Metabacillus sp. B2-18: one gene and its partner. The protein of the gene in region 1 interacts with the protein of each later gene in a pairwise test. Links are inferred from orthologs where the notes say so. Each region holds a gene or a part of one and is shown on either strand. Other genes may lie near its edges.

The links.
Region 2: the proteins of LPC09_RS09260 (region 1) and LPC09_RS18105 interact in binary tests that used the Bacillus subtilis proteins (3 or more experiments, as listed by UniProt). The link is inferred for Metabacillus sp. B2-18 from one-to-one orthologs.

What each region holds. Positions count from the first base shown.
Region 1 is NZ_CP088245.1:1,841,340-1,853,190, forward strand. Bases 1,373-4,210 are described here. They hold LPC09_RS09260 (DivIVA domain-containing protein), read left to right. Parts: upstream 1,373-2,457; coding sequence 2,458-2,964; downstream 2,965-4,210. Other genes in these bases: LPC09_RS09250 (YggT family protein), read left to right, coding at 1,373-1,484; LPC09_RS09255 (YlmH family RNA-binding protein), read left to right, coding at 1,543-2,319; ileS (isoleucine--tRNA ligase), read left to right, coding at 3,384-4,210. Also shown: peptidoglycan editing factor PgeF, read left to right, coding at 1-65; LPC09_RS09240 (YggS family pyridoxal phosphate-dependent enzyme), read left to right, coding at 68-754; LPC09_RS09245 (cell division protein SepF), read left to right, coding at 756-1,214; more of LPC09_RS09250, read left to right, coding at 1,221-1,372; more of ileS, read left to right, coding at 4,211-6,146; LPC09_RS09270 (TraR/DksA family transcriptional regulator), read left to right, coding at 6,502-6,825; lspA (signal peptidase II), read left to right, coding at 6,998-7,465; LPC09_RS09280 (RluA family pseudouridine synthase), read left to right, coding at 7,466-8,380; bifunctional pyr operon transcriptional regulator/uracil phosphoribosyltransferase PyrR, read left to right, coding at 8,600-9,142; LPC09_RS09290 (solute carrier family 23 protein), read left to right, coding at 9,399-10,679; LPC09_RS09295 (aspartate carbamoyltransferase catalytic subunit), read left to right, coding at 10,855-11,772; LPC09_RS09300 (dihydroorotase), read left to right, coding at 11,756-11,851. UniProt on the Bacillus subtilis protein: May act as a pilot protein, directing MinCD to the polar septation sites or by inhibiting MinCD at the midcell site of division. Required for polar localization of the chromosome during sporulation.
Region 2 is NZ_CP088245.1:3,549,065-3,561,008, reverse strand. The notes cover bases 6,298-9,228. They hold LPC09_RS18105 (post-transcriptional regulator), read left to right. Parts: upstream 6,298-7,581; coding sequence 7,582-7,875; downstream 7,876-9,228. Other genes in these bases: secDF (protein translocase subunit SecDF), read left to right, coding at 8,013-9,228; spoVB (stage V sporulation protein B), read right to left, coding at 6,298-7,435. In the rest of the region: tRNA guanosine(34) transglycosylase Tgt, read left to right, coding at 1-1,076; preprotein translocase subunit YajC, read left to right, coding at 1,102-1,362; LPC09_RS18135 (TIGR04086 family membrane protein), read right to left, coding at 1,408-1,794; LPC09_RS18130 (ArsB/NhaD family transporter), read left to right, coding at 2,040-3,332; LPC09_RS18125 (DUF421 domain-containing protein), read left to right, coding at 3,409-4,068; LPC09_RS18120 (IS1595 family transposase), read left to right, coding at 4,193-5,200; LPC09_RS18115 (YhfM domain-containing protein), read right to left, coding at 5,235-5,666; more of spoVB, read right to left, coding at 5,864-6,297; more of secDF, read left to right, coding at 9,229-10,256; LPC09_RS18095 (cation diffusion facilitator family transporter), read left to right, coding at 10,397-11,290; LPC09_RS18090 (LapA family protein), read left to right, coding at 11,309-11,653; single-stranded-DNA-specific exonuclease RecJ, read left to right, coding at 11,741-11,944. UniProt on the Bacillus subtilis protein: Required for post-transcription initiation control of the comE operon. Promotes the accumulation of its target comE mRNA to septal and polar sites.

The DNA of each region.
Region 1 (11,851 bases):
GTGACAAAGGAAAAACAGGTAGGATGTTAAGCTTTATTGGAATAAATGAGGAGGCTCACCTGTAGAAATGAACGTGCAGGAAAATTACCGTAATATACGTAGTACAATTGAAAAAACATGTGAACGAATAGGTAGAAATGCAGATGAAGTTCATGTAGTTGCTGTAACAAAGTATGTAAGTGTTCAACGTGCTAAGGAAGCCCTTGATGCTGGAGTTAAACATCTAGGAGAAAACAGAGATGAAGGTCTTATTGAAAAAATAGAAAATATAGGAGAAGGTCCTATTTGGCACTTTATCGGTTCATTGCAAACACGTAAGGTGAGGAATATCATCAATAAAGTTGACTATATTCATTCGTTAGATCGTCTTTCATTAGCAAAAGAAATTGATAAGCGTGCTCAAAAACCTATTAAATGCTTTGTTCAAGTTAATGTTTCCGGCGAAGAAGCTAAGCATGGCTGTTCACCAGAAGATGTTTTAAAATTTATTCAAGCATTATCAGAGTATCCTAACATTATTATTATTGGATTAATGACAATGGCACCATTAACTGAAGACCATGATGTTATTCGAGGCTGTTTTAAACGATTAAAACAGCTTCAGCAAGATGTACAAGCATTACAACTCCTATCGGCGCCTTGTATGGAATTATCAATGGGTATGTCTAATGATTATGAAATAGCGATTGAAGAAGGTGCTACTTTTATTAGAATTGGCACTTCTCTCGTTGGAAATGAAATTGGAGGTGTATAAGATGTCAATCAAAAATAGATTTAAAAGTTTTTTTGCATTAGAAGATGAAGAATATGAATATGATGAAAATGAGGGATATGATGAAGAGTTTGAAACAACTCAACAGCAACAACAACCCTTGGCAGCTAAACATCCATCTCAACCAGCAAAGCAAAATGTGGTGAGTTTGCAAAGTATTCAAAAATCCTCTAAAGTTGTTTTAAGTGAACCAAGAGTGTATGCTGAAGCTCAAGAAGTTGCAGATCATTTGAAGAATCGCCGTGCGGTGGTTGTTAATCTTCAAAGTATACAAAGAGATCAGGCGAAAAGAATTGTTGATTTTTTGAGTGGTACGGTATACGCAATTGGTGGAGATATTCAGCGAATTGGAATGAACATTTTTTTATGTACTCCTGATAATGTTGATGTTTCAGGCTCCATATCTGAATTAGTAACAGAAGATGATCATCAAAGGTGGTAGACAAACATGGGTATATTATTTAGTTTACTCTCTACATTAATTACTTTTTATTCGTATGCGTTAATTGTTTACATATTACTTTCTTGGTTTCCAGGGGCAAGGGAATCAGGATTTGGGCAATTTTTAGCAAAAATTTGTGAACCATACTTAGAGCCCTTCCGAAAATTTATTCCACCACTTGGTATGATTGATATTTCACCGATTGTTGCAATTTTAGCTCTACGATTTGCTCAGTATGGAATTGCTTCGATCTTCAGAATGATTGGCTAAGGGACTATAATTAGTCCCTCTTTTTCATTTATGTAAAGAAATATATTGGAGTTGGGTTATGGATCATATATATCAACATTTTCGCAATGAAGAGAAACAATTTATTGATCAAGTTTTAGAGTGGAAGGATACTGTTTTAAATCAATATAGCCCAAAGCTTACTGATTTTTTAGATCCACGCGAGCAAGAGATTGTAGCATCAGTAATAGGTGAAAATCTGGATATAAAGGTGATGTTTTCTGGTGGTGTTCAGGATACCGAAAGAAAAAGAGCTTTTATTTATCCGGATTATTGTCAGCCACTTGAAGAGGATTTTCAGTTAACACTTTTTGAAATTCATTATGCAAGTAAATTTGTTTCTTTACAGCATAGACAAGTATTAGGTTCTTTAATGAGTTTAGGTCTAAAGAGATCTAAATTCGGAGATATACGATTTTACGAAGAAGTTGTTCAATTTGTGTGTGCAAGTGAAATTGCCGATTATTTGCGTGCTAATTTCCATGAGATTGGCCGAGCCAAAGTTACTCTCAAAGAAATGAATGTAGAAAAACTTATTCCTCATGTTGAAGATGTACAGGAAATAGTAACAACGGTATCTTCTCTTAGACTAGATGTGGTTTGTTCAGCTATTTATACTATTTCACGACAAAAGATTCAACCGTTAATTACAAATGGACTCGTAAAAGTGAACTGGAAAACAGTAGACTCGGTCTCATTTGAATGCCGGGAAGGGGATACTCTCTCAGTCAGAGGTTTTGGAAGGAGTAAACTCGTTTCAATGGAAGGAAAAACAAAAAAAGACCGATTTAGAGTTATCATTCATAAACAAAAATAAATGACCCGAAATAGTTTAGAAAAGATTGAAACATAAAATTATTTTAAGAAAAAACAGGAATTTCAACAAACCTGTCGAAATATGATTTATAATGTTGACAAGGATTAACTATTTCACTACATATTGGAGGTGGCACCCGTGCCTTTAACACCGTTAGATATCCATAATAAGGAATTTAATAAAGGGTTTCGTGGATATGATGAAGATGAAGTTAACGAGTTTTTAGATCAGGTTATCAAAGATTATGAAATGATTATCAGAGAAAAGAAAGAGCTTGAATCTCGTGTTACAGAACTAACAGAGAAACTCGGTCACTTTACTAATATTGAAGAAACGTTGAATAAATCGATCATTATAGCACAAGAAGCAGCGGAAGAAGTGAAGCGGAATGCTCAGAAAGAATCAAAGCTGATTATTAAAGAGGCTGAGAAAAACGCGGATCGAATTATTAATGAATCCTTATCTAAATCAAGAAAAATTGCTATGGAAATTGAAGAGCTAAAAAAACAGTCAAAAGTATTCAGAACCCGTTTCCAAATGCTTATAGAGGCACAGCTCGACCTGCTTAAAAATGATGATTGGGATCATTTATTAGAATACGAGGTTGAGCCTATTTTTGGAGAAACAGAAGAATCCAAAAGTTAAACTTGACTTTTTTAATTTCAATCGCATATAATACGAAAACATAGATATGTTTTTGCTCTAATAATACAAATACTAAATATAACTGTGATAGGGACAGTAGTCTTTTATTTTCTTTATATTAGCGAATCGAGGATGGTGTAAGCTCGACATAAAGATAAAAGATGAACATCACCCTTGAGTTCCAGGCTGAACATGTTACCATTAGTAAGCTGTGGCGTATATATTCACGTTACGAATACTAGAGTGGATTAAAGTAGTGTATTTAATCTAGTAGGGTGGTACCGCGAGAAAACCTTCTCGTCCCTTTTGGGATGAGAAGGTTTTTTGTGTTGTATTAGATAGAATTTTTAAAACATTTACTTATTTTGATCAACAATTCAATGAAAAAAGAGCTATTAAAATAACTGGAGGAATTAGTGATGGAATACAAAGATACCCTTCTGATGCCGAAAACTGAGTTTCCAATGCGTGGAAACCTACCTAACAGAGAGCCGTTAATGCAAGAAAAATGGGATAAGATGAATATCTACGAAATGGTACAAGAACGAACAAAAGATCGTCCACTTTTTGTTTTACATGATGGACCTCCATATGCAAATGGAGACATTCATATGGGGCATGCATTAAATAAAATCTTAAAGGATTTTATTGTGCGTTTTAAATCTATGAGTGGCTATTGTGCACCTTATGTTCCTGGCTGGGATACACATGGTTTACCAATTGAAACAGCTCTTACAAAAAATAAGAAAGTAAAAAGAAAAGAGATGTCTGTTGCTGAGTTTCGTAAGCTTTGTGAGGATTACGCTTGGGAACAAATTAATGGTCAACGTGAGCAGTTTAAACGCTTAGGGGTTCGTGGGGATTGGGAAAACCCATATGTAACTTTGAAGCCTGAATATGAAGCACAACAAATTAAAGTTTTTGGTGAGATGGCGAAAAAAGGCTATATTTATAAAGGGTTAAAACCTGTATATTGGTCACCATCAAGTGAATCAGCACTCGCTGAAGCAGAAATTGAATATCAAGATAAACGCTCTCCATCGATTTATGTTGCCTTCCCTGTAAAAGATGGAAAAGGCGTTTTATCTCATGATGAGAAAATTATCATTTGGACAACAACTCCTTGGACAATGCCAGCAAATTTAGGAATTTCAGTACATCCAGAGTTAGAATATAGTGTTGTAGCTGCTAATGGTGAAAAGTATGTTGTTGCGTCTGAACTAGTTGAATCTGTTGCATCAACTATTGGTTGGGAAAGTTATGAAGTTGACCGCACATTAAAAGGTATTGAACTAGACCGTGTAACGGCAAAACACCCAATTTATGACCGTGAATCACTTGTTATGCTAGGTGAGCATGTTACAAGTGATGGAGGAACAGGTTGTGTTCACACTGCTCCAGGTCATGGAGAAGATGACTTTATTGTAGGACAGCAATATGGACTAGATGTATTATGTCCAGTTGATGAAAAAGGATATATGACAAAAGAAGCACCAGGGTTTGAAGGGCTTTTCTATGATGAAGCAAATAAGCCAATCACTGAAAAACTTCAAGAAGTGGGCGCATTATTGAAGCTTCAATTTATTACACACTCTTATCCGCATGATTGGAGAACGAAAAAGCCAACAATATTCCGTGCTACTGCTCAATGGTTTGCGTCAATCAAAGATTTCCGTGAAGATCTTTTAAAAGCTGTTAATGATACAAAATGGGTCCCGGCTTGGGGGGAAACTCGTCTTTACAACATGGTTCGTGATCGTGGAGATTGGTGTATTTCCCGACAACGTGCATGGGGTGTACCGATTCCTGTGTTTTACGCTGAAAATGGTGAGCCGATCATTACGGATGAAACAATTGAGCATGTTTCAAACTTATTCCGTGATTATGGGTCTAATATTTGGTTCGAACGCGAAGCAAAAGACCTTTTACCAGATGGCTTTTCACATGAAGGAAGCCCTAACGGTAAGTTTACAAAAGAAAATGACATTATGGATGTTTGGTTTGATTCAGGATCTTCCCACCAAGCGGTACTTTTAGAAAGAGAAGATCTCCAAAGACCTGCAGACTTGTATTTAGAAGGATCTGACCAGTATCGTGGTTGGTTTAACTCTTCTTTATCAACGGCAGTTGCTGTGACTGGCAAAGCTCCGTATAAAGGTGTTCTAAGTCATGGTTTTGCTCTTGATGGTGAAGGGCGTAAAATGAGTAAATCTTTAGGGAATACTGTTGTACCTGCTAAAGTTATGAACCAATTAGGTGGAGATATTCTTCGTCTATGGGTTGCTTCAGTTGATTATCAAGCAGATGTTCGTGTTTCTGACGCAATTTTAAAACAAGTTGCTGAGGTTTACCGTAAAATTCGTAATACATTCCGTTTCTTACTAGGTAACTTAAGTGATTTTAACCCAGCAACTGATTCGGTTAGCTTAGAGAACCTTAGAGATGTAGATCGATATATGCTTGTAAAACTAAATAAGCTAACAAAACGAGTAAAGGAAGCTTATGAACAATATGAATTTGCTGCGATTTATCATGCTGTTCATAATTTCTGTACGATTGAATTAAGCTCATTCTATTTAGATTTTGCAAAAGATGTACTTTATATTGAGTCAAAAGAAAATCAGGAACGTCGTGCGATTCAAACTGTACTACACGAAACATTATTATCACTTGTTAAATTAGTAACACCAATTCTTCCGCACACTGCCGATGAAGTTTGGGAGCATATTGATTCTGTAACAGAAGAGAGTGTGCAGCTTGTTGACATGCCGGAAGTAAAAGAATATGAAAAATCAGATGAACTTGAGAAAAAATGGGATGCATTTATGACATTGCGTGATGATGTTTTAAAAGCATTAGAAGTGGCTCGTAATGAGAAAGTAATCGGAAAGTCGTTAACAGCAAGTATTGCTCTTTATCCAAATGCGGAGTCAAAAGCATTACTTGATTCAGTTGATGAAGACTTAAAGCAATTATTTATCGTTTCAGGCTTTACTATTGCTGGGGATTTTGACAATGCACCTGAAAATGCTCAGGTCTTTGATACAGTGAAAATTGTGATAACACCAGCAGAAGGTAAAACATGTGATCGTTGTTGGATCGTTACACCAGAAGTTGGTCAAGTTGAAGAACATCCAACACTATGTCAGCGATGTGCTTCAATTGTTAAGGATCATTATTAAGATTTAATAAGAGCCTATTTCTTTAATGTGTTAATTGCCTATTAAAGAATAGGCTCTTTTTCTTTTGTACATAACTATGTCAAATCCTAAAAAGTATAGTCTACAGACTATATCCGGAAGTATAAAGCCCAATTTCACAGAAAAAGGTTTTAAAGAGTAAATTCATGGGTAAAAAATACTCATTCAGACAAATGGAAAGAAAGTTAACAAAGTTAGCAGCCATTACAATCACAGGAAAATTCTTATCAGGGTGAGCAATGGATTTTTCGGGCAAAACTAATGTTAACATCATGAGAAGGATAAGGAGTTGTCCATCTTGAATAAATTTTCTGGTATTCGTTACGAATTACAATTGATGAGAGAAGAACTGCGAGCTAGATTATTCAATCACAGTTTGTTTGATATGACTTTAGACGAAGATTACAATAAAAGTCATACATTAATGCATCATATTAAAGAGGAACTTCAAGATGTAGAACGTGCCTTAATGAAAATTGAAAAAGGACTTTACGGGTATTGTGAAGATACCGGTGAAGAAATTCCTTTTGAAAAATTAAGGATACTCCCAACAGCAAGAACAAAATACGATTTCTTTTTTCAAGAATTATTTGAACGAAAATCTCTCCCTCAACACGACTATACTCATGAAGAAACTTATATCACAGGCAGTGATTTCTGACCATCATTGATTTTTGCAACAGCCCAAATTACTTTTTAATTTGGGCTGTAATAATTAATAAATTGTTTTATACAAGCTATACTTCTCCTAATAACTTACGCTTTTGTTCTGATTATGGTACAATTTCTTAGGATAAACCCGAAAATAGAAATTAGAAAGTTGGGGGAAGAACGTGTATTATTACATAATTGCTGCTGTAATTATTTTAATTGACCAAGTCACGAAGTGGTTAATCGTAAAAAACATGCAAATTGGTGAGAATATTACTGTAATAGAAAATTTCTTCTACATTACATCCCATCGGAATCGCGGAGCAGCTTGGGGAATTTTGGAAGGGCAAATGTGGTTTTTCTATATTATAACGGCTGTTGTTATAGTAGGGTTAATTTTTTATATTCAAAAACATACAAAGAATAATAAGGTAATGGGTGTGGCGCTTGGCTTTATGCTAGGTGGTGCAATTGGTAATTTCATTGACCGTTTATTTCGGAAAGAAGTTGTCGATTTTATTAATACATACATTTTTTCTTATGACTTCCCAATTTTCAATATAGCAGATTCTGCTCTTTGTATTGGGGTAGCTTTATTATTTATTCATATGTTGTTTTTTGAAGGGAAACAAGAGAAGGAGCAAGCATAAATGGACATCGTTGAATTACAAGTTAGTGAAGAGCATAAAAACGAACGAATTGATAAGTTTTTGTCTACTTCAAACGAAGAATGGTCAAGAACTCAAGTTCAAATTTGGATAAAAGATGGTTTTGTGAAGGTAAATGAAAAGACCATTAAGACGAATTACAAATGTCAAGTGGATGATAAAGTAGTTTTAGAAATACCTGACCCAGAACCTCTTGATGTAGTAGCCGAAGAAATGGATCTTGATATATATTATGAGGATCAAGATGTGTTAGTTGTTAATAAACCAAAAGGAATGGTTGTTCATCCAGCACCTGGTCATATGAATGGTACCCTTGTTAACGGTTTAATGGCACATTGCAAGGATCTTTCAGGGATCAATGGCGTTTTAAGGCCGGGAATAGTCCATCGAATTGACAAAGACACTTCCGGATTATTAATGGTTGCTAAAAACGATATGGCACATGAATCTTTAGTTCAGCAGCTTGTCGACAAAACGGTAACAAGACGTTATAAAGCAATTGTACATGGCAGCATTCAACATGATCATGGAACAATCAATGCACCAATTGGCCGTGATAAAACAGATCGTCAGAGTATGACGGTAACAAATGTTAGCAGTAAAGAAGCAGTCACACATTTTCATGTGTTAGAGAGATTTGATAACTTTACGTATATCGAATGTCAGCTTGAAACTGGAAGAACCCATCAAATTCGTGTCCATATGAAGTATATAGGCTTTCCGTTAGTTGGTGATCCGAAATACGGGCCGAAAAAAACACTAGACATAAATGGACAAGCACTTCATGCAGGTATCCTAGGGTTTGAACACCCTCGGACTAAAGAATATCTTGAGTTTGAAGCGCCATTACCTAATGAATTTGAAGAAGTATTAAATAGTATTAAAAATAATCGTTGACACATTTCTACATGTTTGTCATAATGTAATTAACTTAATAAGAACCTTTAACACAGTCCCGTGAGGCTGAGAAGGAAAACGGATAAAGACCATAGTCTATATTGGCTTAGTCTAGCTATGTCTTCGTTAACCCTCTCATAAAATCGGTGAGAGGGTTTTTCGTTTTTCAAGGTTATATTTTGAATTTCTACATGTGGAGAAACGAAAGGAGATTATAAAATGTCTCAAAAAGCAGTTTTATTAGATGAACAAGCAATTCGTCGTGCTTTAACAAGAATTGCTCATGAAATTATTGAGAGAAACAAGGGAATTGAAGACAGCATTTTAGTTGGCATTAAAACAAGAGGGATTTACCTCGCCAATCGACTTGCCGAACGAATTGAACAAATAGAAGGTAAAAAAATCGCAATTGGTGAACTGGATATAACACTATATCGTGATGATCTTACGAAGAAAACAGAAGACCTAGAACCGCTTGTAAAAGGTTCTGATATCCCTGTAGATGTAACAAATCAAAAAGTGATTTTGGTTGACGATGTACTATATACTGGCAGAACTGTTAGAGCTGCGATGGATGCACTTGTTGATATTGGAAGACCTGCAAATATACAACTAGCTGTATTAGTTGACAGAGGACACCGTGAACTTCCGATAAGAGCAGATTATGTAGGGAAAAACATTCCAACATCGAGCTCAGAAAAAATTGTCGTTGAATTAAATGAAGCTGATAAAAAAGACCAAGTAACTATTCACGAAAATTAAATAAAACCCTTTTAAGAACAGTCCAGAGAGGCTGCAAAGGGGCGCACATTGGAAGGTGGTCATTAGAATAATGATTGCTGGCCTCTTTGTACCTCTTTGCCTTAGGATTAAGCAAAGAGGTTTTTTTATGGACATAAAAAGCGTTACTTGAGTGAATGGTCGGAAACACAATTCAAAGATTACCGCTATTATAATAAAATTACGATTCTTTCACACATTATAACTAACAAGAATGATGCATATTGGAGGACATAACATGAAAGAAGATCAAATTGTTTTAGATGTAAAAGATACACCAAAACCAATGACCTGGCTTGCACTTAGCTTTCAACATTTGTTTGCCATGTTTGGCGCAACAATTCTAGTACCATTTTTAGTGGAGCTAGACCCAGCTGTAGCACTTATCTCAAGTGGATTAGGAACTATTGCATTTTTACTCATTACAAAAGGTCAGGTACCAGCGTATTTAGGATCGTCCTTCGCATTCATTACGCCAATTATTGTGGCAAAATCAACAGCAGGTGTTGGAGCTGCGATGGTAGGGAGCTTCTTAGCTGGTCTTGTATACGGAATTATTGCTTTACTTATTAAAGGGACTGGTCATAAATGGATAATGAAAATACTTCCGCCAGTAGTTGTAGGACCTGTCATTATCGTTATTGGATTGGGATTAGCAGCAACTGCGGTAGGTATGGCGACAAATAACCCTGCCGGCGATTATAGCTTAAAACATTTCTCGGTTGCGTTGGTAACATTGTTAATCACAATTTTATGTTCAATCTTTCTAAAAGGATTTTTCAACTTAATACCAGTACTTATTGGAATAGCAGGCGGCTATTTCTACTCACTAGCGATTGGAATTATTGATTTTTCAAGCGTAATAGCAGCAAACTGGATTCAAGTACCAAACTTTGTTATACCTTTTGTAAACTACACTCCATCAATCACACTTGATATTGTATTACTTATGGTACCTGTAGTTGTCGTAACAATCTCAGAACATATTGGACACCAACTAGTTTTAGGGAAAGTTGTTGGAAGAGATTATATTGAAAAACCAGGCTTACATCGTTCGATTTTAGGAGATGGTGTAGCTACAATGATTGCTGCTTTAATCGGGGGACCACCGAACACAACATATGGAGAAAACATTGGTGTTCTGGCAATTACAAGAGTTTATAGTGTGTTTGTTATTGCAGGAGCCGCAGTACTAGCCATTTTGTTTGGATTTATTGGAAAGATATCAGCATTTATCAGTTCAATCCCGACACCTGTTATGGGTGGAGTATCCATTCTTCTATTTGGTATCATCGCATCATCTGGATTACGTATGATGATTGACAGCAAACTTGATCTTGGAAATAAACGAAATTTAATTATAGTGTCTGTTATATTAGTAATTGGAATTGGAGAAGCAACGCTTAAGATTGGGAATTTCGACCTTCATGGGATGGCATTAGCAGCAATAATTGGTATTGTATTAAATTTAGTTCTACCTTATGATAAGGACGAATCAATTAATAATGAAACGGCATAAGAAAATGGCTTAGATCTTTTAAAGAAAAGTCCAGAGAGGCTTAAAAGGGTGTAAGGCAAACAAAGGTATCTCTATACCTTCATTTGCTCTACCTTCAAACACCCTGATTTAGTAAATCAGGGTGTTTTTCTATAAAAAGAGACTTATTAAAACAAGATTATAGGAGTGGTTGGGCATGTCAAATCTATTAACTATGAACCAGCTTACAAATGAAGAAATTCACGCCATCTTAGAGGATGCAGAGCAGTATAAATCAGGGCAAGGTTGGAAGGCTCTAGATACAGTGTTTGTCTCAAATTTGTTTTTTGAGCCAAGTACAAGAACAAGATTCAGCTTTGAAGTAGCTGAAAAGAAGTTAGGGCTTCAAGTCTTAAATTTTACAGCAGAACATTCTAGTGTGCAAAAAGGTGAAACTTTATATGATACGGTTAAAACTCTTGAGTCAATTGGGGCAAATGCAGTAGTCATTAGGCATCAACAAGATCACTTTTTTGATGATTTGGTCGGAAAGGTATCAATACCAGTGATTAATGCAGGAGATGGTTGTGGTCATCACCCTACACAATCATTACTTGATTTACTAACAATTAAACAAGAGTTTGGACAGTTTAAAGATTTGACAATATCAATACATGGTGATATTCGACACAGTCGTGTTGCAAGGTCAAATGCGGAAGTATTAACAAGGCTTGGAGCAAGGGTGTTATTTTCTGGACCTGCTAAATGGCAAGATCCATTAAACACATATGGAGAATATGTCGAAGTTGACGAAGCAATCCAACAGTCAGATGTTGTGATGCTTCTTAGAATACAGCATGAGCGACACGAAGAAAAAGCATCAGCACAAGATTATCTACAGCAATATGGTTTAACAAAAGAAAGAGAAAAACAAATGAAACAACATGCCATTATCATGCATCCAGCTCCAGTAAATCGTGGTGTTGAAATTAATGGTGATTTAATAGAATGCGAACGTTCTAGAATATTTAAACAAATGGAAAATGGTGTTTTTGCTAGAATGGCTGTTTTAAAGAGAGCTTTACAACAAATTGAGCAAAATCAGGAGGTAATGAAACATGCTATTTATTCTTAAAAATGGATTAATTTTAGATGAGCTTGGTGAGTTGAAAAAGTCTGATGTGAAGGTGGAAGACGGAGAGATACTTGAGATT
Region 2 (11,944 bases), 1.7 Mb from region 1 along the record:
TACACACCCCTCACGGCAGCTTTGAAACACCGGTTTTTATGCCAGTAGGAACACTTGCGACTGTAAAAACAATGTCTCCTGAAGAATTAAAGGAAATGGGAGCAGGAATTATCTTAAGTAATACATATCATTTGTGGCTCCGTCCAGGAAACGAGATTGTAAAAGAAGCTGGAGGACTTCATAAATTTATGAATTGGGATCGTGCCATCTTAACCGATTCAGGTGGATTTCAGGTATTCAGTTTAAGTGAATTCCGTAAAATTGAAGAAGAAGGTGTGCACTTCAGAAATCATTTGAACGGTGACAAGCTGTTTTTATCTCCTGAAAAGGCTATGCAAATTCAAAATGACTTAGGCTCTGATATCATGATGGCATTTGATGAATGTCCGCCGTATCCAGCCGAATATGATTATATGAAAAAATCAGTTGAACGAACAACTCGTTGGGCTGAACGATGCCTTAAAGCTCACAATAGACCGAATGATCAAGGGTTATTTGGAATTATTCAAGGTGGGGAATATGAGGAATTACGAAAGCAGAGTGCAAAAGATTTAGTTTCTATGGATTTTCCGGGCTATGCGGTTGGTGGATTATCTGTAGGAGAGCCTAAAGACGTGATGAATCGGGTACTAGAATTTACAACGCCATTAATGCCTTCAAACAAGCCCCGTTATTTAATGGGTGTAGGATCTCCAGACTCATTAATTGATGGAGCGATCCGCGGTATTGATATGTTTGACTGTGTATTACCGACCCGAATTGCGCGAAACGGTACATTGATGACGAGTGAAGGCCGATTAGTCGTAAAAAATGCAAAATATGCAAAAGACTTTGGACCACTGGATGAAAACTGTGACTGTTACACATGTCGTAATTTTTCTCGTGCATACATTCGACATCTCATTAAAAGTGATGAAACGTTCGGCTTAAGATTAACATCTTATCATAATCTTCATTTTCTGGTAAACTTAATGGAGAAAGTTAGACAAGCAATCCGTGAAGATCGTTTAGGAGATTTCCGCGATGAATTCTTTGAAACATATGGTTTTAATAAACCAAATGCTAAAAACTTTTAATACTTGCTTGAAAGGGGTGAAATAAATGGAAATGTTAGGAACAGTTTTACCGTTAGTATTGATGTTCGCAATTTTTTACTTCTTGCTAATTCGTCCGCAGCAAAAGCAACAAAAAGCTGTACGTGAAATGCAAAACAGCCTACAAAAGGGTGACAAAATTGTGACGATCGGAGGACTACATGGTATCCTTGATTCAGTTGACGAAAACAAAATCGTCCTAAAAGTAGGAGATGGCACTCGTTTAACATTCGATCGTAAATCAGTACGTGAAGTTATAAAAGACTAATTATGAACATAATAAAAAAACAGGGTATAAATTTAACCCTGTTTTTTATTTTGCTGCTCGTGATGAAGACACGTTAACCCCAAAGATTCCACCAAGCATTGCTACTAATAAAAATCCTCCATGATACATAAGTTCTTCCATTGTAAAAATTTCACCATGGCCCAGAAATTTAAACAATAAAATAATGAGTGAGAAAAGCAGGGCGGTAATCCCTCCGATAAGCCAGCCTTTTTCCTTTCCATTTCCTCCGGCAACAAAGCCACCGATAAATAAGGCCAGAATCGACAAACCTAAAAGCACCCATGTAATTGATGATTCTGTTAAATCGGTAAACTTTAATAATAAAGAAAATACTAGGCTTGTGGCTAAAGCCATAACAAAGATGGTGATAAGACCATAAAGGATTGCTTTACCCCATTGTTTTGTTTCCACAAAGCATCCCCCTTTCCCTCTAGACAAGTCCCGAGCTTGTTGTGAGCTCGTCTTATTAAAGAATATTCATAGAATAAAAAAATAGACTATAAATATTTTAGTGGACTTGCATCATATGATGGTAAAGAGGACTTGCTTGTAGATTAAAAAAATCCTTTTACTTATTGAGTACTATTTCATTCGGTAGTAAACATCATGTTATCCGGCTGCTTTTAAATGGTGTTTACTATCAAGGAGGATAAATAATGCTTACCACTTTAACAGTTATCATCTTTCTTATTACTTATTTTGTTATAATGACGGAAAAAATTGATCGTGCTTTAGCGGCTGGTTTGGGTGGAGTCGCTATGCTTATTGTTGGAATTTATGATATAAACAAGGCATTTCTTACGTACATAGATTGGAATACAATTTCGCTGTTATTCGCGATGATGCTGATTGTCATTATTACAAGTCAAACAGGTGTATTTGAGTTTGTAGCAATTATAATGGCTAAAGTAGTAAAAGGGAGGCCTATTCCACTTCTTATTGTTATCTCTACGTTAACAGCTATTGGATCAGCTTTTCTTGCAAATGTGACGATGGTGCTTCTACTTGTTCCAATTATCCTTACAATCGTGCGAATGTTAGATATACCTGCCATTCCTTATCTAATTACAATTATTATCGCTTCAAATATTGGTGGAACAGCTACACTAATTGGAGATCCTCCAAATATCATGATTGGTCAAGCAGTTGAGCATTTAACGTTCAATGCTTTTATTACTCATTTAAGTCCAATTGTGTTGATTATTTATGCAGTTGTTTTGATTTACTTAATCGCGATCTATTGGCCAAAACTTCAGGTTGACACGATTGATCAAAAAAAGCTAGCGTCGATTAAGGCGAGTAACTATTTAAAACTAACACCGGCATTACCAAAGTCCATTTTCGTTTTACTTATGACTATTGCTGGCTTTGTCTTAAATCCTATTTTACACATTGATCTTACGAGTGTTGCATTAGCAGGGGCATTATTGTTATTATTGCTTACTCACGATGAATACAAGCCTGATGAGGTGTTTAAACAAGTTGAATGGGGAACATTATTTTTCTTCGTAGGATTATTTATGTTAATTGGCGGGCTTGAAGAAGTAGGGGTTATTGATGAGCTTGCACGTGGAATGGTATTTTACACAGAGGGTGATTTACCTAAAACATCAATGCTTATTTTATGGATGACAGGTATTTTATCAGGTTTTGTTGATAATATCCCTTTTGTAGCAGCAATGATTCCGATGATTATCGAGTTTAAAGATTACGGAATGACAAATTTAGATCCTTTATGGTGGTCTTTGGCATTAGGAGCTTGCTTAGGAGGAAACGGGACATTATTAGGTGCAAGCTCTAATTTAGTTGTTGCGGGACTTGCAGCAAAGGAAAAAGAGCATATCAATTTTATCGAATTTCTTAAAGTTGGTTTTCCAATCGTTATTATCTCACTTGGTATCTCCTCTGTTTACGTTTATTTTCGATATCTTCTAAACTTTACGATGTAGATGAAATGTTTACATAAAAGTTAAGTTATCGTTCAAAATAAGTGTTAAGCAATTAGATAAAAGGAGGCCATGAAAAGTGGAATTTTACATAACGATCTTGGCTCGCACCCTATTTCTTTACTTTCTCATTGTTCTTATTTTTAGGCTTATGGGAAAGAGAGAAATTGGTGAGTTGAGCATATTGGACTTAGTGGTCTTTATCATGATTGCAGAAATGGCAGTAACAGCAATTGAGGCCCCAAGTGACCCATTAATAAATACAGTTATTCCTATGCTGATTCTAATGATCATTCAGATTTCATTAGCATATTTATCTCTCAAAAATCAAAAAATCAGGCATATTTTAGACGGAAAGCCGACAATTATTATTAATCGTGGAAAAGTAGATGAACAAGCCATGAGAACACAAAGATATAACTTTGATGATTTGATGACACAGCTACGTGATAAAAACATCAACAATGTTGCAGATGTTGAATTTGCTATCTTGGAGCCGACAGGGAAACTTTCAGTCATTGAAAGACAGAAAAAAAATAAAAAGCAGCCAGAGCTTCAGCTTCCTCTAATTGTTGATGGAAACATTCAAGATGAGAATTTGCTCACGATTAACAAAAACAACTTATGGTTAAGACAGCAACTTCGGAAGCTTGGATATAAAGATACAAAGCAAATTTCGTTATGCACATATGGAAAAGGCATTTTCTTCATTGATTTGAAGGACGAAGATAAAAACTAATGTTGGTGGAGGTCGCATTGACTTTCACCTTTTTTTATGTAAAGGCTGTTTTCGCATAGATTGTTGCTTTCTTGACCATACTGTTAAAGGCTTGGTATAATGCTATTTCAAGGAGGCGTTCGGTATGTGGTTGGATGTGTATGAAAATGCAAATGAGCTTACAACAGAAGAACAGTTAGAGTTATTTAATGCTCTTAAAAGAGACCTTTTTCCAGATGAACCAGATAAGATTACCAAACTACTGAAACAAATTCGTGAAACTCGTTTTAACAGTGGTATGGCTTGTGTTCATTGTGGAAGCACATCTGTAAAGCGTAATGGTAAATACAAGACTCGCCAACGCTATCTTTGTAAGGACTGTAATAAAACATTTAACGATATGACTAATACACCATTCTCTGGTTCTCGCTATCCTGATAAATGGGTGAAATATATGGAGATGATGGTCGAAGGATATACACTACCTAAAATCGCTAAATGGCTTAGAATACACATCTCAACGGCTTTCTATTGGAGGCATAAAATACTGAATGCTCTGCGTTCGTTAGATTTTGCACAACTACAAGGTATCGTTGAAAGTGACGAGACCTTCTTTCGTGAGTCAATGAAAGGTCGTGAAGTTACCCATCGTAAACCTAAGAAAAGGAAGACTCCAGACGAAAAGAGAGGGATTTCTGACTTAAAAATTGCCGTTGTTGTAGCACAAGACCGAAATAACAACATTATTGCTTTGAAAGCTGGAACAGGTCGTGTTAAAGCAGATGAAATTGATACTGCCATCGGTAAATATATAGACCCCAAATCTTTACTTTGCACTGATACAGCGACTAACTATAAGAAATTCGCAAAAATGAAGGGATTAAAGCACGAACCTATCAATGACCGACAGAAACAACGAGTAAAGAAGGGAATTTATCATATTCAAAATGTAAATAGTTTTCATAGCCGCTTAAAGACTTGGATGCGAAGATTTCAAGGTGTGGCAACAAAGTATCTTGACAACTACCTTTATTGGTTCAGATGGCTTGAAATAGACAAGCATTTATCCTTTGAAAAACAAGTGGAGCAAATGCTTATTTCAGCGTGTCAAAAATCGAATAACACAACAGTTGAAATGCTAAAATGTGCATAAGAAAAGACCTCAAGCAAGAGGTCTCATTAAATTTCTATTCTATTAACTCAATTAACTTATCAGTCATTTCTTCTGAAACAGTATAGATTGTATGAGTGTCGTCTGTTTTCATTAAGGTGCTTTTTTGTCCTTTTTCACCTATCCATAAATGATAACTTTGCTTATTTTCATTTATGTAGATGACATCCAAATAATATTCAGGATTAGCCATATTCGCTATCCCGTCTTCTTTTACAGCACTTGAAATAATACTTTTAAATGTTTCGACATCTTTATCTTCTTCGAAAACAGTTGGACTGACTCCTTTTGACTTAGAAATACTAATCTTTGTAATTTCCGCATCACCTTCTGATTGTAATTCAGCGTTGGTATTTGCCGCATCCGTAGTAGTGCTATCTTCCGATTGGCAACCAAAAAGAATAGCGGACAACAAAGTTAAAGATAAAAGCAGAGTAATTTTTCTCATATATTATAAACCTCCAATCGTCTTGTTCTAATATTCAAATTAGACGAATAAAACCCTCTTGAAGTTGCACTCTATTTTATTTTATCAGAAAATTGTTACCTATCAACTTTTATCAAAAAACAACAAACTTTACGAAAACAGCCTATGTAAAAAAAGCAATTGAGCATTACTCAATTGCACGAATAGAAAAAATATTTTTATTTTGCTGGTATTAATCGAGCAAGAAAATGACCTACAAAAGGAATGCGTTGTATTTCGTCTTTTTCTACAAGTTTTAACACTAAAAGTAAGAAGCAATAAATGAGTGATGTAACGGTTAAAGATGTAATTAACCTTAAAATGATCGGGAATTCCGTTACGACATTTTCATAGAACAAATATCCTGTCACACCGGCTATGACCATTGTCATTCCACTTTTAATATAGTCTCTTATATGAATCGTAAACGGAACAACTTTTATAACTGTTGCAAAATGTAAAAGAGTAACAAGCATAATACCTATGACAATAGCCAAAGCAGCACCCATAATACCGAGTGACGGTCTTGTTGCTAATACGAAGATAAGAGCTGTTTTGACAGCTGAACCTATTAAACTATTAATCATAGCAGCTTTTGCTAAGTCTAAAGCTTGTAGCACAGCCTGTAAAGGTCCCTGGAAATAATGAAAAATAAAAAATGGTGCCATCACTTGAACGAAAATGGCAGATTTGCTACTACCATACATGATGCTCATTAAAGGTTCCGAAAAAACATATAACACAACACATGCCAGCCCACCACTTACAAGTGAGAGTCTTAAAGCTTGCTGCAAGCGATGTTCAACGAGCTTTAGCTGATTATTAGCCATTGCCTCACTTATTGCAGGAACAAGGGAGGTAGATAAAGAATATGTAATGAATGAAGGCAGCATCAATAAGGGTATTGCATATCCTGTAAGACCTCCATATTGTTTTGTAGCAACAGCTGTGGCAACTCCTGCTATAGCAAGGCTGTTTGCAACAACTATTGGTTCAAAGAACCATGAAAGTGATCCGATAAATCGACTTCCTGTAGTTGGGAGTGCGATACCCATTAATTGATTAAATGTTTCTTTTCCATTCTGAACAGATTTAAAGAATTTTCTTCGAATTCTTATTTTCTTTTTCACTTTAAACATGGCTGCCAAGTAGATAAGTGAAACCAATTCTCCAACAACAGCTGAAATCATTGCGCCAGCTGCGGCAAATTCAATTCCGTATGGTAAAAAGGCACTTGTACATATTGCAACCAACGAAATACGAACAACTTGCTCTAACACTTGGGAAATGGCAGCAGGTCGCATATTTTGCCGTCCTTGAAAGTAGCCGCGGATAACAGAAGAAATTGCCACGATTGGAACTACGGGAGCAATTGCCAGCAATGGCCAATATGTACGTCGATCTGTAAAAACATGCTCAGATAAAAATGGTGCGAGAAGCATCATAGTTGGTGTGAAAATGATACTTAGGGTTCCGGTTACTGATAACGAAACAACAAGTATTTTCTTTACCTTACGAGAATCACCTTTTGCTTCAGCTTCTGCAACAAGCTTTGAAATGGCAACAGGTAATCCAAGTTGTGTAATGGTAATCGCTAAAACAAGGGTTGGGACGGCCATGTTATATAAACCAACCCCTTCTTCTCCGATGAAACGGGCAACAACTATTCGGTTAATAAATCCTAATACACGGGTTATAAATCCTGCCAAGATTAATATGAGCGTTCCTTTTAGAAACGTTTGCTTTGACATTTCTCTCCCTGCCTTCTCAAATAACGTGGAATCATATACAATTACTATATGCGACTCAATAGGCCAAGCATGACAAGTTATATAGTATTGTGTGGTACTTCCTTAAAATAGCCCTTAAAATGTCTCGTAAAAGGAGTGTAATAATAATGAATAAGCAGCCAATTGATGAATTCCGTCATCATGTGAAACCTGCAATTAAGAGCAAATTAGAAGAATTTATGATTTTAGGCTATGAGGATGTTTCTGAAGAAAAGCTTTGGTCATTTCTAAAAACAAAAAAATGGAAAAAAACACCTGAACTTTATGTACATGAGGTTGTGCGTGATATTCTTTCATTAAAAGTTGGAGATTTTATGAACTATGCCACTGTTGAATCATTTAAAGGAGGAAATTGGTTCGAAAGTGACGAAGGTAAAGATTTGTTAAAAGGTTTGATTTAACATTGATTCTACATCTTTTAAAAGCGTATAATTTGATGGGGAATGTTAACCTTGTAAAATAAACAAAGCCTGCATCTTTAGTAAGTTATTATCGGCTTTATATCATTTCGTTTTGTGGAAATTAAGGAGGATACATAATGGTTAAGCGCGGACGCATAATTGCGTTTTTTCTACTTGTCCTAGTAGTAGGTAGTATTATTGGCCTGAATACAAATAGGGCAACAAGCAACATTATTTTGGGACTAGATTTGCAGGGGGGCTTCGAAATTCTATATGAAGTTGAACCAGCAAACGAAGGGGACGAAATTACAAGGGATGTGCTTGTAAGTACAGTTAATGCTCTGCAAAAGCGTGCAAATGTCCTTGGAGTAAGTGAACCGAATATTCAGATTGAAGGTGAAGATCGAATTCGTGTTCAACTTGCAGGTGTAAGTGATCAAAATAAAGCACGGGAAATTTTATCTACACAAGCTGAATTAACTTTCCGAGATCATGAAGACAAAGAAATGCTTAACGGCTCTGACTTAGTAGAAGGTGGAGCGAAGCAATCATTTGATGAGCAAGGAAAGCCTAATGTTGCGATTCAATTAAAAGATGCAACGAAGTTTAAAGAAGTAACAGAAGAAATTGTAGGAAATGCTCCTTATAATCAACTTGTTATTTGGCTTGATTATGAAGAGGGAGATTCATTCCAAGAAGAAGCAACTAAGCAAGATCCAAAATATCTTTCTGCACCAAATGTTGATCAAGTATTTAATCAAACAGATGTTACCATAACAGGGAACTTTACAATCCAAGAAGCACAAGATTTGGCGAATTTATTAAACGCAGGTTCTCTTCCCGTTAAGTTAACAGAGATGTATTCAACTTCCGTTGGAGCTCAGTTTGGTGAGCAGGCATTAGATCAAACAGTTCTGGCTGGAATTGTAGGAATAGCTATCATTTTCCTATTCATGTTATTCTTCTATCGTTTACCAGGTTTGATTGCAATAATTACTCTTTCAACGTATATATACTTAATTCTTCAAGTGTTCGATTGGATGAATGGTGTTTTAACTTTACCAGGTATTGCTGCACTTATTCTTGGTGTCGGTATGGCAGTTGATGCGAATATTATCACATATGAACGAATTAAAGAAGAATTAAAACTTGGGCGTACAGTTCGGTCTGCCTTTAAGGCTGGATCAAGACGATCGTTTGCAACGATTTTTGATGCGAATATTACAACCATTCTAGCAGGAGCTGTGCTCTTTTTCTTTGGGACAAGTTCTGTTAAAGGCTTTGCCACAATGTTAATCATTAGTATTATTGTAAGCTTCTTAACGGCTGTATTTTTATCAAGAATCTTGCTTGGACTTTTAGTAGAGAGCCGTTGGCTTGATAAGAAAAAAGGGTATTTCGGTGTGAAGAAGGAGCATATCATCAGTATTGAAGAAACAGATGATGATACGATTGCACCTACTCGTTTTGATAATGTTGATTTCTTAAAACATCGCAAGAAATTTTTTATGCTATCAACAATTCTTGTAATCGCTGGTATTGTCATATTAGTAGTATTCCGTTTGAATCTTGGTATAGACTTTGCAAGTGGTACACGTGTTGAGGTTCAAGCAGAAAAAAGTCTAACAACACAACAAGTAAATGATGAAATGGAAAAATTAGGTCTAGAAGCTGATGATATTGTCTTGGCTGGTAATAACAATGAAATTGCTGTTGCTAGATTTATCGGTGTTCTTGATCAACAAAAAATTGCGGAAGTAAAAAGTCATTTTCAAGAATTATATGGTATGGATCCAAATATAAGTACAGTTTCTCCTACTGTCGGAAAAGAGCTTGCAAGAAATGCAATGTATGGAATATTGATTGCTTCAATAGGAATTATCATATATGTAGCGATTCGATTTGAGTTTTATATGGCGCTCGCGTCGATCGTTGCCTTGCTTCATGACGCATTCTTTATCATTGCTTTCTTCAGCATTACCCGTTTAGAGGTTGACATTACCTTTATTGCAGCGGTGTTAACAATTGTTGGTTATTCCATTAATGATACAATTGTAACGTTCGACCGGATTAGAGAGCTATACAAGAAGAAAAAGGTTAAAACTGTTGAAGATTTACAGTTGATTGTAAATCGCAGTTTACAGCAAACCTTTACTAGATCTGTTAATACAGTATTGACTGTTGTTATTGCTGTTATAGCGCTAATGATCTTTGGTAGTGCTTCAATTACGAATTTCTCGATTGCTTTACTAGTTGGATTGGTTTCGGGCACCTATTCTTCATTATTTATTGCTGCTCAGCTATGGCTAATTTGGAAAGGAAAGCAATTAACTAAAAAGAAGGATGTTCCTTCTCAAGTAAGTGACGAACCACAAGTATAAAATTAAGGGTTATCCCTCTCTAATTTGTTATTATTTAAAGTAACCACATGTGTTTACGAAATAATACAATGAGATGGGATAACCCTCATTTATTGTAAGCAGTTGGTTAAACTATAGGTACGAGCAAAAGAGGTGAAGATATGGGGAAAAATGATCGATTTAAGCAAGCTGAGTTTGCTGCCATGATTGGAGTAGTTGGAAATATTGTACTTGCAATTGTGAAAGGGGCAGTTGGTGTTATTGCAGAAAGTCGTGCATTAGTAGCAGATGCTGTTCACTCGGCATCAGATGTAGCAGGGTCATTAGCCGTTTTCATAGGTGTACGTGCTGCAAAACAGCCCCCTGATGAAGATCATCCTTATGGACATGGAAAAGCAGAGTCAATTGCTGCCATTATTGTAGCTGTTCTTTTGTTTTTAGTAGGACTTGAAATTGGTAAATCTTCCTTCGAGTCTTTTTTTGAGGAAATTGAAGCACCGAAGCCACTTGCAATATATGCAGTCATATTGTCAATCGTCGTTAAAGAATGGATGTTTCGATATAAGTTTAGATTGGGTAAAAGAATAAAAAGTGATGCTATCATTGTAAATGCTTATGAGCATCGCTCAGATGTTTATTCTTCCATAGCTGCTTTGGCTGGTATTGGTGCCGCGATAATTGGTCAAAAGATGGGAATAGACTGGCTTGTTTATGCAGATCCTGTTGCAGGACTATTTGTAGCTATATTGGTTATAAAGATGGCCTGGAAGCTTGGTGCTGAATCAATCCATACAACACTTGATCATGTTTTGCATGATGAAGATGTTGTTGATCTTAAGGATACAGTGAGTAAAATAAGTGAGGTTAAAAAAATTGATGAGTTGCATGCCAGAGAACATGGACATTATGTTATCGTAGATATTAAAGTTTCCGTTGACCCTCACATAACGGTTGAAGAAGGTCATAACATAGGGAAGCTTGTAAAAGAAAAGCTAATGAGTGAGCATGAACACGTACAAAATGTAATGGTACATATTAACCCTTACTCACCTTAGAAGAAGGGAGGAATACAAATGAAACGTCAATGGAGTTTAATTCTAGCCATTATTTTTGCCATCATTATTGCCATCTTTGCAGTTATAAATGTTGAGCCAGTTGAGGTTGATTATTTATTTGGAAAAGCAGAATGGCCCCTTGTACTAATTATTTTAGGTTCAGTTTTTATGGGAGGATTTATTATTGCATCTGCAGGAGTTGTTAGAATTTTAACAATCCACCGAAGATTGAAAGTTGCTGAAAAAGAAAATGCGAAATTAATAACGGAGCTAGAAACGTTAAAGGACGAAAAAGAAAAGAATGTAAAAGATCTTGATAACAAAAAGGAAGAAATGGATCATGAACCAACATCCGGTGCTTAGTAATCAAGCCTATTTACTTCTGGAATAATCCTTAAATTGAAACCCCTTGACCACTCTTGTATAATGGGATGGTTGAGGGGTGAAACTATGTTAAAGGCAAAAACAAGATGGATGGTTCAATCATCTGATGAAACCTTAATTGGGACACTAATTGATAACTTATCCATTACACCGTTAGTCGCATCTTTACTTGTAAATAGAGGCATACATTCAGTAGAAGAAGCACGTGAATTCTTGGAAATTGAAAAACAATCTTTTCATGATCCGTTTCTTCTAAAAGATATGGACAAG